DNA from 2 places in the Stenotrophomonas testudinis genome. Region 2 is predicted to be linked to the other one. Evidence: riboswitches for the same ligand, from Rfam matches in the RefSeq annotation. Region 2 holds a riboswitch; the other holds the start of a gene.

Region 1 (7,682 bases), on a different contig from region 2:
TCATCGCAGACCATGCTCGGCGGCAGCGCAGCGTCCACCCGCTGTCCGTCCTTCAGCAGGCCCCAGCGCAGCGGCCGGCCATCGGTGGGGAAGCGGTGCAGCAGGCCGCGATGGCCATTCGGTGCGGCCGGATCGGCCGGCGTGCCGTGCGCCTTCAGATACGCCGGCGACGCACAGAACACGAACGGAATACGCGCCAGCGGCCGCGCCACCAGCCCGTCTTCCAGCTGCGCGCCGATGCGGATGCTCGCATCCACCGCTTCCGGCCCATGCTGCACGGCGCGATCGCTCAGCCGCAGTTCCAGCTGCAGCTGCGGGTAGCGCTGCTGCAGGCTGGGCAGCAGCGGTGCCAGCACGTGGCGGCCGAACGCGCTGCTGCTGGCGATGCGCAGCGGCCCGGACGGTTCGATGTCGCCGGCGGTGACCATCGCCTGCGCGCGCGCCAGGTCGGCCTCGATGTGCCGCACCTGCGCCAGGTACACCGCACCGGCCTCGCTGAGCGCCAGCTGCCGGGTGCTGCGGTTGAGCAGGCGCACGCCCAGGTGGGCTTCCAGCCGGTTGATGTTCTGGCCCACGGCGGTGGCGCTGATGCCAAGGTGGCGGGCCGCGGCGGCAATGCTGCCGGTCTCTGCGGTGCGGGTGAAGCTGCGGATGAGCTGCAACAGGTTCATGACCGACCAGCTTGCCATGCGGGAGGGCAAGTATCGCTTGGGTCTGTACCAAGCCGCGCAGCGTTGTCGCGTCCGCATCTGGTGTGTGCCCATCGACCGCGCTAGGCTGCCTGCATCCATGGGGAAGGAGGCCGCATGAAGCCGATCGCGCTGCGTCGTTGGACGGGTGGGCTGCTGTTGTTGGCCAGCGCCGGCGTGTCCGCCGCCCCGACCCCTCTGGCCGACCGCCTGCTGGCCATCGACGAGGACGCGCGGGCGGTGCCACTGGCCGAGCGCGTGCAGCGCCTGCAGGCGGCCTATCAGGCCGATCCGCTGGCATCGATGCTTGCCGAAAGCTGCCAGGCCGTACCGGCCGAGCGCGTGGAGGATGCATTCGCGGCCACCCAGCTGGTCAACTTCTACGCGCCGGACGCGCAGCGGCTGGACCAGATGCAGTGCCTGTTGCCGCGTCTGCGGGGCCAGCGCGATGCCGAGAAGGCCCGCGCCGATGAACTGCACCGTGCGCTGATCGCACAGCGTCGGTTCGCCCAGGCCAATGCGCTGCGCGCCGACGCCGGCCTGGATGCCAAGGTCCTGCCCGAGATCACCGGCGATATGGTGGCGGCGCGCCAGGTGCTGGTGCTTTCAGACGCCGACCACGCCGTCCGCCGCACCCTGCCGCAGCAGGGCTGGCAGGTCGTGGCGCTGGTCCATCCGTACTGTGGTTTCTCGCAGCGTGCCCTGGCGGCGATCACCACCGATCCCGCGTTCGCCGGGTTGCGGCCACACCTGCAGCTGGTGGTGCCCAACGACCAGAGCTGGCCCAGCCAGCAGATGCTGGACTGGAACCGTGCCCATCCCGATCTGCCGATGCAGCCGCTGCAGCCCGGCCCGGCCTGGACGGCGCTGCGCACCGGCCAGACGCCCACCTTCCATCTGCTGAAGGACGGCGAGCTGACGACCACCGCGCTGGGCTGGGAGAACGACGGTCAGGCGCTGCGGGCACTGCAGGCGCTGATGGAGGCGCCACGCTGATCATCGGCGCACACGGTTGCATCGGTGACCATCGTCCCCGCCGCCACGGCGCTGCCCTAAACTCGGGCGATGCGCCCCGATTCCATTCTTACCCTGTCCTGCCCCGACCGCACCGGCATCGTCTACCGCGTGTCCGGGCTGTTGTTCGACCACGGCTGCAACATCCTCGACGCCCAGCAGTTCGGCGACGAGGAGAGCGGACGCTTCTTCCTGCGCGTGCATTTTGACCGCGACGCCAGCCTGCCGCTGGATACCGTGCATGCGGCGATGGCCGCGCTGGCCGCCGACTACGGCATGGACTGGCAGCTGCACGACGGCCGCCGCCGCGCGCGCCTGCTGGTGCTGGTCAGCAAGCAGGGTCATTGCCTGAACGATCTGCTGTTCCGCGCCCATAGTGGCCAGCTGAAAGTGGATATCGCCGCGGTGGCGTCCAACCACGCCGATTTCGCGCCGCTGGCCGCGTCCTACCAGGTGCCGTTCCATCACCTGCCGGTGAACGCGGACACGCGCGCGGTGCAGGAACAGCAGATCATCGATCTGGTCGAGCGCGAGCGCATCGACCTGGTGGTGCTGGCGCGTTACATGCAGATCCTCTCACCCACGCTGTGCCGTGCCCTGGCCGGCCGCGCGATCAACATCCACCACAGCTTCCTGCCCAGCTTCAAGGGCGCGCAGCCGTACCACCAGGCGCACGCGCGTGGGGTCAAGATCATCGGCGCCACTGCGCACTACGTGACCGAGGATCTGGACGAAGGCCCGATCATCGAACAGGACGTGGCCCGCGTGGACCACGCGATGGCGCCGCGCGAGCTGGTGCGGCTGGGCAGCGATACCGAATCACAGGTGCTGGCGCGCGCCGTGCGCCGGCATGTGGAGCACCGCATCCTGCTCAACGGGCATCGCACGGTCGTGTTCCGCTGAGGGGCCCCGCCTCCACGCAGTTCTCACCGGACGTTGCGGCTCCACGCGCTACGGTATCGGTTCTGCAGCAGAGGGAGCACCGGCATGGGCCAGCTCGTTGATGGCGTCTGGCAGGTCGGCACCGCAGGTGCCGCCGGCGAGGATGGGCAGTTCCACCGCGAGGAATCCACGTTCCGCCACTGGCTGACAGCCGATGGCGGGCCTGGGCCGCAGGGCCAGCCAGGGCATGCGGCCGCATCCGGGCGTTACCGCCTGTATGTCAGCCTGGCCTGCCCCTGGGCCCACCGTGCCCTGATCATGCGCGCGCTCAAGGGTCTGGAATCAGTGCTGCCCGTATCGGTAGTGCACTGGTACATGGGTGACCAGGGCTGGACGTTCCAGCCAGGGCGCGGCGTGATACCCGACCCGGAACTGCAGGCGGAATACCTGCATCACCTGTACACCGCCGCGAAGCCGGGCATGACCGGCAAGGTGACCGTGCCGGTGCTGTGGGACCGCGAGCAGCGCAGCATCGTCAGCAATGAATCGGCCGACATCCTGCGGATGTTCAACGAGGCATTTGACGGTCACGGTGCGCTGCCCGGTGATTACTACCCTGAAGCCCTGCGTGCGGACATCGATGCGATCAACGCACGCGTCTACGAGGCGGTCAACAACGGCGTCTACAAGGCAGGCTTCGCCAGCACCCAGCAGGCCTACGACGAGGCCGTGGGGCCGCTGTTCGAAACGTTGGACATGCTTGATGCGCAGCTTCAGCAGTCGCCGTGGCTGGTGGGTGGTCGAATGACCGAGGCCGATATCCGCCTGTTCACTACGCTGCTGAGGTTCGATGCGGTCTACCACGGCCATTTCAAATGCAATGTGCGGCAGATCGCCAGCTACCCCGGTCTGAACGGGCTGCTGCAGCGGATGCTGGCGATGCCTGCGGTCGCCCGCACGGTGGATGCCCACCACATCACCCACCACTATTACCAGAGCCATCGCCAGTTGAACCCGTCCGGCATCGTCGCGAAGGGGCCGGCACGGTTGAGGGATCTGCCGCCCGCGCAGCTGTGAAGGCGGCCATCGATCAAAGGATCGCAATCCCCGCCTTGCCCAGCGCCTCACGCACCATCGCGTCATTGGCTTCGGTCACCGGCCGCGTCAGCTCCCACAGGAACTTCACCCGGAAGCCGGATTTCACCGCGTCCTGCGCGCTCCACAGCACGCAGTAATCGCGCGCCAGGCCGCACACATGCACCTCGCAGATGCGTCGCTCATGCAGCCAGCCGGCCAGGCCTGTCGGCGGGCGCTCGCCCTCCGGGCCATGGTTCTCGCGGAACGCGCTGTACGAATCCACCTGCTGGCGGGTGCCCTTGCGCAGGATCAGGTCGGCCACGGTCCAGTCCACGCCCGGGTGCAGCGCGGCGCCGTCGCTGCCCTGCACGCAGTGGTCCGGCCACAGGGTCTGCGGCTGCGCGTGCAGCAGGATGCTCTCGAACGAGCGCGTGCCGGGGTGCTGGCTGGCGAAGGAGGCGTGGTCGGCCGGGTGCCAGTCCTGCGTGGCCACCACCGTACGGTAGCGGCGCTGCGCCAGCAGCTCGGCAACCGGCGCCACCAGCGCATCGCCCTGGTCACAGGCCAGCGCGCCACCGGGCATGAAGTCCGGCTGCAGGTCGATCACCAGCAGGGCGACATCGGCGGGCAGGGCGGTCATGGCAGGGTCCAGCACAGCAGAAGGGGCGACCAGCGTGGCCGCCCCCCGCGCGCACGTCAATCGCCTTGCGGCGTTTCAGCATCCTGGCCGTAGTACAGCAGGCCGATCTTGATGCGCTCGCGACCGGTTTCGCGGCGGTGGCGGTTGGCATCGCGCAGCGAATACACGCAGCCGCAGTACTCCTGCTGGTAGAACTGTTCGCGCTTGCTGATCTCCACCATGCGGCTGGCACCGCCGCCCTTGCGCCAGTTGTATTCCCAGTACTGCAGGCCTTCGTAGCGCGATGCCGCGCGCACGCCGCAGTCGTTGATCTGCGCCATGTTTTTCCAGCGCGAAATGCCCAGCGACGAACTGATGGTGTCGTAGCCGTGCTCATGCGCGTACAGCGCGGTGCGCTCGAAACGCATGTCGAAGCACATCGTGCAGCGGATGCCGCGCTCGGGCTCGTTTTCCATGCCGCGCGCACGGCTGAACCAGTTGTCGGTGTCGTAGTCGCAATCGATGAAGGGGATGCCGTGCTGCTCGGCGAAGCGGATGTTCTCCTGCTTGCGCAGCTCGTATTCCTTCACCGGGTGGATGTTGGGGTTGTAGAAGAAGATCGCGTAGTCGATCCCGGAGGCGGTGATCGCCTCCATCACTTCGCCCGAGCAGGGCGCGCAGCACGAATGCAGCAGCAGGCGCTTGCCGTCGGCGGGGAGGGACAGGGCGGGGCGTTGGAACTCGGTCATCGTCGGGTGCATCTGGGCGTGGGCAACGGGTCTGGCCGGAAACCGTGAACAGGACGCGCGCGGCCACGCCGCCTGCACGCCCAGGACGACATTGGCCCCGGCAACCTCCCCGCGGAGATTCCAGGTCGAGTCAGGGGACGGTCGTGTCCCCCGGCCGGGGCCGGTATTCGGGCTGATGGACACGGGCCGCAGCCCACCTACTACCTGCCGCTTCCCAGGCGCGAGCCCAGTGCTGTTGGCAGGATTCGTTTCCATTCACCGCTGCGGGGCAGCTCCGGAATGGGCGCGCGAGGCGCCTTCACCGGATTCCCATTCAAATCCCTGCCGTTGTCGCAACGACGGCAGGGATACCTTCGGCGTGCCCACGGTGGACGCGTTGCCGGCGTGGGTCAAGAGGCAGTGGGGTCGGAGCCCGTTGCGCTGCAACGGGATCCGACCCCGGAGACGCCGTCAACGTCCCGCAGCAGCCCGCGCGCGGATGTCCTCCAAGCGCTGGTCGTACAGCAACCGCCCGTTCTCCCACACGGTCACCATCGCATCCTCGAAGCCGGCCGGCAGCGTGTCGTCACCGCTGGCTGGCAGCGCCACCGTGTGCAGGCTGCCGTCGTCCAGCCGGCGCAGCAGGCGCATGCGACCGCGCTTGCTGGTCTTGCCGGCATCGGTGATCGGGTCCTTGTAGACGTCGATCCACGCACCGTCCACCCGCGCGGCCGAGCACTTCAGCGCGAACTTCTGCGTATCGCGATCCAGCCGCTGCAGCAGGGCACCGCCCATGCCGAAGGCCACGTTGTCGGCAGCGTAGCCGTCCCCTGTGATGCGCTGCAGGATGGCGCGGATCGTGTCCGGGTTGATGCCATCGCCCTGGATCACCCGCAGGTGGTTGAGCACGCGGTAGCCCTTGCCGTTGATCGTATGGCCAAAGGCCTCGTCCAGGCGGCGCAGGCTCTCGGCCACCACCTCCACCGGGTCCCCCGAATCGGGGCGGATGACCAGGGTCGCGCCCGAGGCGATCACTTCATCGCGCAGGGTGGTGCCCCAGTGTTCGCTGATCGCGCGGTAGATGTCATAGCTGTCCGACACCACTGCGACGATCGCACCGGGCTTGCCGAACTGGCGCAGCATGTTGCGGTAGGCATCCACTTCGCGCTCGCGGCCCCAGCTGGTGATGGTGCTGTGCTCGGCGGCGGGAATCGAATAGCCGGCCATCGGCGCGTGGTAGTGCGCGCGGGCCAGGCACAGCGCCGAGACGGTGTCGGTGCCGAGGAAGTTGACCAGGTGCGCGGCACCGCCCAGCGCGGCCGACTGCAGGCTCGACACACCGCGTGCGCCGAAGTCGTGCAGCTTGAACGGCAGCTGCCCCTGCGGGTCGTCGCTGGTCTGCTGCAGGAAGCCGGCGACGGTCTGCCGCGCATGCCAGCTGATGGTGGCCACGGTGACCGGGTACCACACGCGCAGCAGCAGGGTTTCCAGGTACGAGGGCACCCAGAACGCGGCCGGGTCGGTCGATTCGATGGTCATCAGCGCCTGGTGCGTGGGCACCACGCTGCCCTCGGGCACGGCGCGGATGCGTACCGGCAGGTGGCCGCCGAGGCGGTCGACGATATCTCGCCAGCCGGCTTCATTGAACGGTTCGCCATGCGCGGCGAACACCGCGGCGGCGTCGTCGATGTCGGCGTGGGTGATGGGCCGTGCCAAGGCGTCCTTGAGGATCGCCTGCAAGCCGAAGAACACCGTGCGGTCGTGCAGGCCGCCGCGCGATTCCACGTAGAAGAACGTGGCATCGGTACCCGGCGGGTACTGCAGCCAGTGGCTGGCCTTGTAGCTGTCGGTGTCGAGGAGAAGATTATCGAGGTAATGCATGACGGAAGCTCCTTCGCGTCGAGTGACACCGGCGGTCTATCCGCCGGTGGGGAAAGCCGGTCGGGTCAGCCCCGGCCGAGGAAATACTCCAGGATGTGCAGGTGGTCTTCGAACAGCTGCGGGCCCATCTCCAGCGCTTCGCTCACCGGAATCCAGCGCGCCTTGTCGGCATCGTCGCCGCCGCGCACCGCCGGCAGTTCACCGGCCGGGAATTCGAAGTGGAAACCGTGGGTGATGGTGCGGCCGCGCTGGCTTCGGTCGGGGTGGTCGAACACCTGCTGGCTCTTCAGCGAACCCTTCAGCACCGGCAGCGGGATCTTCAGCCGGGTTTCCTCGCGCAGTTCGCGCAGGCAGCTGTCGAGCAGGCTCTGTTCCTGGCCGACGAATCCACCGGGCAGAGCCCATAGGCCCTTGCCGGGTTCCGAACGGCGGCGCACCAGCAGCACGTGGCCCGAATGCACTACCACCGCATCGGTGGTGACGAAAGTGGGCGCGTAGGGCGCGTCCTTCCAGGCGGCCTTGTACTGTTCGATGAAGCGGTACTCGGCCACCAGCTGGCCATAGGCCGGTGCGCTTCTGCGGAAGGCTTCGAGCATGTCGTACACCGGCGCCGGCACGTTGCCACGCAGCATCAGCAGCGCACCGTGGAAGTCGACGTCGCCGGCTTCGAACAGGTAGCGGCGCAGCTCGGTGGCCGACAGGGTGGCCGTGTGCTGCACGTCCACCAGTGGCCACTGCGGGAATTCGCGCAGGTAGTAGCTGGAGGCGTCCTTGTCCATGCCGATCAGGCCG
Region 2 (7,682 bases):
AGCAGGCCTTGATGGCGCGCGTGCTCGAGGCACAGCGACGCCCCGGGGTGATCGATCTCGCCTTCGCCGGGCCACGTGGACGGCAGTTCTATCCCGGCGCGCACCTGGCCCGGCACACCGCACAGGTGCTGCGCCACGGCCAGCAGACGGTGGAAACCTATGCGCGCCCGAACGGCTCGCCGCGCCTGCTGGCGCAGATCGTACGGCGTGGCCCGCGGATGGGCCTGCACACCCATGCCGACCGCCTCCTGCTGACCCACGGTGCGATGGAAGCGCTGCAGCTGGCCCTGCGCGCGGTGACCGAACCGGGCGCGGCAGTCGGCATCGAAGCCCCCTCCTATTTCAACCTGTACCCGCTGCTGGCCAACCTCGGCCTGCAGGCCATCGAACTGCCCACCCACCCGCAGCACGGGCTGGACGTGGATGCGCTGGAAGCGCTGCTGGAGCACACGCCGCTGGCCGCGCTGGTGGTGATGCCCACCGTGCACAACCCGCTGGGCTGCACCATGCCGACGGCCGCCAAGCAGCGCCTGGCCGAGCTGGTCAACGCACGCCAGCTGCCGCTTATCGAGGATGCGGTGTACGCCGAGCTGCAGTTCTGCGAGCCACCGGCGCCGCTGCTGAAGGCGTTTGATCGCGATGGCTGGGTGATGGTGGTCGGCGGTTTCTCCAAGACGCTGGCGCCGGATTACCGCATCGGCTGGCTCGATGGGGGCCGTTTCGCCGAGCGCATCGCCCTGCTGAAATTCCAGTCGACCGGCGGTGAACCGCAGCTGCTCGGTGATGCGGTGGCGGCTTACCTGGAAGCCGGCAGTTACGAGCATCACCTGCACCGCATGCGCCGGCTGTACCGCGAACAGGTCGGGCGCCTGCGCCAGCTGGTGGCCGAGCACTTCCCCGCCGGCACCCGTGCCACGGAGCCGCAGGGCGGCTTCCTGCTGTGGCTGGAGCTGCCGGGCGTGGATACCCGCGAACTGTTCGAGCGGGCGCTGGCGGAGGACATCGTGTTCATGCCCGGCCAGGTGTATTCGCGCGGTGCGCGCTACCGGCATTGCCTGCGGCTGTCGTGCTGCCAGGCGCTGGATGCGCGCTTCATCAGTGCGGTGGAACGACTGGGTGCGATCGCGCGGGAACTGGCAGCACGCTCTGCCCTGTAGAGCCGAGCCTGCGCTCGGCTGCGTTTCACCCGGATCCGGTGCTGAGCCGAGCATGGGCTCGGCTCTACAGGAAGCAGATCAATCGCACAGGTGCGCTGCGAGTCGCTCACCATCTGCGCCCGGCAGGTACGGCAACCTCCCCCAGCACGGCATCGGCAGGCGCTGCTGCAGCGTGGCGATGTTCTCGTCCTGGCGCTGCATGGTGGGGTCGATGTGGTTGCCGATCCAGCCCAGGCACTCCACGCCGCTGGCCTGCAGCGACTGCGCGGTCAGCCGTGCATGGTTCACGCAGCCCAGGCGCATGCCCACCACCAGCAGCACCGGCAGGCGCAGTGCGCGCACCAGATCCAGCTGGTCCAGCGTGGCCGACACTGGTGCCAGCCAGCCGCCCACGCCCTCCACCACCACCACGTCGGCCTGCGCACGCAGCCGCTCGAACGCGGCCACGATCGGCGCCAGCTGCACCTGCACGCCGTCCTCGGCGGCGGCCAGCTCCGGCGCCAGCGGCTGCCGCAGCGCATAGGGGTTCAGGTCGTCGTAGTCCGGCACCGGCCAGCTGGCCGCCTGCAACGCCAGGGCATCCTCGTTGCGCAGGCCCTGGCCGAGGTCCTGGCTGCCACTGGCCACCGGCTTCATGCCCACCGCGCGCAGCCCGCGCCGGCGCAGCGCCAGCAGCAGCGCGGTGCTGCTGGCGGTCTTGCCGATCCCGGTATCGGTCCCGGTGACGAACACGGCAGGCGGCATCAGGGTGGGCAGGGGCATCAACGGCTCCAGGCATGCAACAGAGCGTGCATTATCGCTGCTCCCGTACGCTTGCTAGACTGCAGGCATGTTCGCCAATGCCTCGCTCACCGGCAGCAAGCCGGAACAATACGCCCAGCTGCTGGAACAGGCCCGCGGCCTGGTCTACGCCGAGTCCGACCGCATCGCCAATGCGGCCAACCTCTCCGCACTGGTCTACCACGCCCTGCCCGACCTGAACTGGGTGGGCTTCTACCTGTACGACGGCAAGGAGCTGGTAGTCGGCCCGTTCCAGGGCCTGCCGGCCTGCGTGCGCATCCCGCTGGACAAGGGCGTGTGCGGTGCCGCCGCCAGCCAGCGCGTCACCCAGCGCGTGGACGATGTCGATGCCTTCCCCGGCCACATCGCCTGCGATTCGGCCTCGCGCTCGGAACTGGTGGTGCCGCTGCTGCGCGGTGGTGAGCTGATCGGCGTGTTCGACATCGACAGCCCGAAGGTGGGCCGCTTCGATGCCGAGGACCAGGCCGGTCTGGAAGCCATCGCCCGCGTGTTCGTCGAGGCTCTGGGATGAGCGCACCGAAGCTGCGCAACATCGGCCCGAAGAGCGCGGCGTGGCTGCGCCAGGTCGGCCTGCGCAGCCGCGAGGACCTGGCCGCGCTCGGCGCGGTCGGGGCCTTCGTCAAGGTCAAGCGCGCCGGCTTCAAGCCGAGCCTGAACCTGCTTTATTCGCTGGAAGGCGCGCTGCTGGACTGCCATTGGCAGGAGCTGGGCGAAGCCCAGCGCGAAGCGCTGGTGCAGGATTACGAGGCACGCATCGTCGCGCACCCGCTGAAGGCGGCCGGCCCGGCATCGGGCCCGGTGCATGAGCAGCGCTTCGACACCGGGGATGACGGCGAAGACAGCTTCGCCGAGAGCGCCGGCGAGGATTAGAGCAGCAGCGCTGCGCGCTCGCCGGGCATGGCCCGGCGTTCGCTCTTACGGCTGCTGCAGTTCCAGCAGCTCGCCGACCAGGCCCACTTCGCCGCGCTCCAGCCACACCCGCAGGCGCGTGCCGTGGTCGATGCGCAGGGCCCAGCACAGCGACAGCGGCAGCCCGCAGACCTGCGACAGCACCATGCGCAGCGGGCCGCCATGGCTGACCACCACGGTCGGCAGCGGATCGTCATCGTCCAGCAGGCGATCCAGCGCGCGTGCGATGCGCCGTTCGAAGTGGCCCCAGCTTTCGCCGTTGGGCGGGGGGAACGCATGCGGATCGGCGTGGAAGGCCGCCAGCGCGTCCTCCGGCAGGTCGAACAGTGACTGCCCGTCCCAATCGCCGAAATCCAGTTCTTCCCACTCCTCGTCCGCTTCCACGTCCAGCCCGCGCGGGGTGGCCAGAGCCATCGCCGTGTGCAGCGAGCGCAGGCGCGGCGAACTGATCACCCGCTGCCAGTCCTGCTCGGCATAGGCGTCAACCAGTTCCTGCGGCAGGCGGGCCAGCTGCGGCGGATCGCTGCGGCCATCGAGAAACGCATCGCGGCCGTTGCCGGCATGGCGGACCAGGTCGAGGATCATGCGTGCGTCCTGTGCAGGCAACGCGGGAACAGTAGAAAACAGCGGGACATCGGCAACGGCACCACGGGATCGAGGGGATATTCTACGGGCACAGCCGAGGCAGTCGAGCAAGCTCGACTCTACCGGGCGCCGGGGATGCCGTAGACTGCGCCCACTTCCAGGTGACCTGCGGCCATGGCCGGCAGGTTGAAACGGGAAGCCGGTGACGCGTGGCAACACGCCAGGCCGGCGCTGCCCCCGCAACGGTAAGCACGTCTGTTCCAGGCAACATCGCCACTGTGCCTCTGGCATGGGAAGGCGCCTGGACGGTGGCCTCGCGCCACTTGGCGGCAAGCCCGGAGACCGGCCCGGAAGCCTCAGGTCGCGATGCGGTGGGCATGGCGCTGGATGATCGCGGCATCTGCCGCGGCTTCGGCGCGTGCCTGCCTTCGTGGCTCCTCCCCTTCGCCACGCGGGCGTGCGTGGCACCCGGAGTCCTCCCGATGAAGCTGCAGTTCCGAATGCTGTCCTTGGCCGTGCTGGCCGCCCTGCCCGCCCTGCCCGCCCTGGCCCATGCTCAGGCGAGCGATGACACCGCTGCGCTGGACCAGGTGCTGGTGACCGCCACGCGCACCCCCATCGCCCTGCAGGACAGCATCGCACCGGCGCAGGTGATCGACCGCGCACAGATCGAATCCAGCCAGGCCACCTCGCTGCAGGAACTGCTGGCCGGCCGCGCCGGCATCAACCTGACCAACAGCGGTGGCCTCGGCAAGCAGAGCTCGCTGTTCCTGCGCGGCACCAATTCCTCGCACACCGTGGTGCTGGTCGATGGCGTGCGCATCAACAGCGCCGACCTTGGCCTGGCGATGTACCAGGACCTGCCGCTGGCGCAGATCGAGCGCGTGGAAATCGTGCGCGGCCCGCAGTCGAGCCTCTACGGCGCCGATGCCATCGGTGGCGTCATCCAGATCTTCACCCGTCGCAACCAGGGCGAATTCGCGCCGCACTTCCAGCTCGGCGGCGGCAGCAATGGCCTGCGCGAAACCAGCGGCGGCATCGGTGGCAGCGGCGAGCACGGCTGGTTCGGCGCCGACATCGCCTACCAGCACACCGACGGCATCAACGCCTGCCGTGGCTCGGCCACGCTGTTCACCGGCTGCTTCGCCGATGAGCCCGACCGCGATGGCTACCGCAACCTGTCCAAGAGCCTGCGCGGTGGCTACACCTTCAACGACCAGTGGAGCGTGGAAGGCAGCGCGCTGCGTGCTGAAGGCGAGAACCACTACGACGGTTACTACAACTATTCGGAAACGCTGCAACAGGTGATGTCCGGCAAGGTGCGCTATACCCCGTCCGAGCGCTTGGTTTTCACCGCCAGCGTCGGCCGCAGCGACAACGAGTCGGACAACTACGGTGACTTCGGTGTGTTTGGCAGCGCGCAGACGCACCGCGACAATGCATCGCTGCAGGCGGACATCGGCCTGGCCGAGGGCCAGCTGCTGAGCACCGGCGTGGACTGGAGCGAGGACAACCTCGATGGCAGCAGCGCGGGCTATCTGGTCGACAGCCGCCGCAATACCGGCGTGTTCGTGCAGTACCAGGGCCGTTTCGGCCGCCACCAGCTGCAGGTAAGCGCGCGCAACGATGACAACGCGCAGTTCGGCAACCATGCCACCGGCAGCCTCGGCTGGGCGATGGACCTGGGCCACGGCCTGCGCGTGAATGCCAGCTACGGTACCGCGTTCAAGGCACCGACCTTCAGCGACCTGTACGACCCGTGGAGCGGCGTGCCGACGCTGGACCCGGAGAAGTCGAAGAGCGCCAACCTCGGCCTGTCGCAGCATGGCCAGGGCTGGCACTGGGGCGTGGACGTGTACGAGACGCGCATCGATGACCTGATCACCTACGATGCGGCGACCTTCATGATGCAGCAGGTCGAGAGGGCGCGTATCCGCGGTGCCGAGCTGACCGCGGGCGTGGTGGTGGCCGGCTTCGACATCAATGGCCAGCTGAGCTACACCGACCCGCGCAACCGCACGGCCGGCAGCGCGCAGTTCGACAACTGGCTGCCGCGCCGCGCGCAGCAGACCGCGCGTCTGGATGTGGATCGCCGCTTCGGTGATTTCCGCACCGGGCTGACCGTACAGGGCGCGGGCAAGCGTTACGACGACGCCAGCAACGCGGTGAAGGTGGGTGGCTACGGCACCCTGGACCTGCGCGCGGAATATGCCCTGACGCCGTCGTGGTCGCTGCTGGCGCGCGCGGCCAACGTGTTCGACCGCCGCTACGAGGCCGTGGCGTGGTTCAACCAGCCGGGCCGCGAATACCAGCTGAGCGTGCGCTACCAGCCGAAATAACGGGCCTCGGCATCGACGCATGGCGTCGATCTACTGTAGAGCCGGGCAGCCGAGCATGGGCTCGGCTCTACATGGGCGCGTCGGTAGCGCCGGGCCATGCCCGGCGAACGGATCACGGCGTCGGAATGCCTGATGCCAGCCCCGGCAGTTCGCGCAGGTCGTCGATCACGGCCACGGCATGTGCCGTTTCCAGGTCCAGGCCGCGCGGGTAGCCGTAGCGCACCAGTGCGATCGGCATGCCCGCGTCTTCGGCGGCGCGGTAGTCGGTGAGCGAATCACCGACCATCAGGCAGGCGTCCACTGCCAGCCCGAAGTGCGCGGCGATATGCCGCAGCGGTTCACCACTCGGCTTGCGCTGCGGCAGCGAATCACCGCCCAGCACCACCGAAAACGCATCGCCGATGCCCAGGTGCTGCAGCAGCGGCGGCACCAGCGCGGCCGGCTTGTTGGTGCAGATAGCCAGCGGCACGCCACGCGCACGCAGCAAGGCCAGCGCTTCAGGCACGCCGTCGAACAAGCGCGGGCTGCGCAGCAGGCACTCGCGGTAATGCACCATGAAGGTCGGCATCACTTCGGCCAGATCGATGTCACGACCGGCGGCATGCACGGCCTGCTCCACCAGCCGCCGCACGCCGTCGCCGATCCAGGCCAGCACGGTGGCTTCAGGCACGCGCGCCAGGCCAATGTCTTCCAGCGTGCGGTTCAGCGCTTCGGCGATATCGGCCGCGCTGTCCACCAGCGTGCCGTCCAGATCAAACACAACCAACGGATAGGGATACGACAAGGGACTTTACCTGTACGACGTGGGCCGTCCATTGTACGCCCCGCCTTTTTCGCCGGCTCCGCCTCAGCCGGTCCCACGCCCCGCGGTTGTGGTCGAGCAGTGCCTGTCCATGGTTCATGTGTCCTCCTTGATCGCTGGGCGCCACTCCAGATCCTGGAAGGCAGGGCTGGCAAAACACTCGGCCAGGAAATCCAGGAACCGCCGCATGACAGCGGGCTGCTGTCGACGCGATGCGTACACGGCATGAATGCCCAGCTCGTCCAGTTCGTAGGCCGGCAGCAGCTGCACCAGTTCGCCCGAACGCAGCAGCGGTGCCACCTGGTAGGTCGGCAGCATGGCGATGCCGGCACCGGCGCGCACCGCTTCCAGCAGCAGCGAGGCTTCATTGGCACTGATGTTGCCGCCCACCGCCACCGACAGCGCACGGCCGTCGCGGTGCAGCTGCCACAGGCTCTTGCCCACGTAATGATGGGTGAGGCAGTTGTGCGCGGGCAGCTGTTCCGGCGCGCTGGGCGTGCCATGTGCCTGCAGGTAAGCCGGCGTTGCGCACAGCACCGAACGGCAGGTGGCCAGCCGCCGCGCGATCAGGCTCGGGCCGATCTGGCGCGCGATGCGCACCGCCAGGTCCACGCGCTCCTCCACCAGGTTGACCATGCGGTCGACCAGCAGCAGCTCGATGCGTGCCGCCGGATGGCGCTGCACGAAGGCGGCCACCGCGCGGGCCAGATGGCTCTGCCCGAACGAGACGCTGGCGGTGATGCGCAGGGTGCCGTGCGGCTCGGGATCGTCGCTGGCCAGTTCGCTCTGCAGTTCCTCGCCGATGGCCAGCATCTGCCGGAAACGCGCCAGCGCGGCCTCACCGGCGCCGGTCAGGCTGATCCGCCGCGTGGTCCGGTGCAGCAGGCGCGCGCCCAGCCAGCCCTCCACCTCGGCCAGGTAGCGGGTGACCATCGCGCGGGACATGTCCAGCACCTCGGCGGCGGCGGTCAGGCTGCCGCGCTCGGCCACTTCGACGAACACGGTCATGGCGGTCAATCGGTCCATCTGCTCGATCCATGCAACAAACAAGCGCGTTATACGCTGTTTTTCGAGCATCTGCAGCGACCT

The links. A riboswitch is a leader RNA that binds a small molecule or an ion and turns the genes downstream of it on or off. The one in region 2 is predicted to bind cobalamin.
Region 1: it holds a riboswitch for cobalamin, as region 2 does, so the genes downstream of both, NQ204_RS04235 (epoxyqueuosine reductase QueH) here and btuB (TonB-dependent vitamin B12 receptor) in region 2, are expected to answer to the same signal.

What each region holds. Positions count from the first base shown of each region.
Region 1 covers NZ_JAMOKY010000004.1:104,221-111,902, reverse strand. Annotated here, with positions in the region: gene NQ204_RS04260 (LysR family transcriptional regulator) at 1-671, opposite strand, end outside; gene NQ204_RS04255 (hypothetical protein) at 807-1,685, shown strand; gene purU (formyltetrahydrofolate deformylase) at 1,755-2,606, shown strand; gene NQ204_RS04245 (glutathione S-transferase family protein) at 2,691-3,662, shown strand; gene pncA (bifunctional nicotinamidase/pyrazinamidase) at 3,676-4,302, opposite strand; gene NQ204_RS04235 (epoxyqueuosine reductase QueH) at 4,359-5,030, opposite strand; cobalamin riboswitch at 5,172-5,400, opposite strand; gene NQ204_RS04230 (nicotinate phosphoribosyltransferase) at 5,481-6,890, opposite strand; gene NQ204_RS04225 (bifunctional nicotinamide-nucleotide adenylyltransferase/Nudix hydroxylase) at 6,956-7,682, opposite strand, start outside.
Region 2 covers NZ_JAMOKY010000008.1:60,587-68,268, forward strand. Annotated here, with positions in the region: gene NQ204_RS07220 (aminotransferase-like domain-containing protein) at 1-1,157, shown strand, start outside; gene bioD (dethiobiotin synthase) at 1,236-1,919, opposite strand; gene NQ204_RS07230 (GAF domain-containing protein) at 1,987-2,469, shown strand; gene NQ204_RS07235 (TfoX/Sxy family protein) at 2,466-2,828, shown strand; gene NQ204_RS07240 (histidine phosphatase family protein) at 2,874-3,452, opposite strand; cobalamin riboswitch at 3,595-3,817, shown strand; gene btuB (TonB-dependent vitamin B12 receptor) at 3,935-5,791, shown strand; gene gph (phosphoglycolate phosphatase) at 5,904-6,575, opposite strand; gene NQ204_RS07255 (LysR family transcriptional regulator) at 6,690-7,619, opposite strand.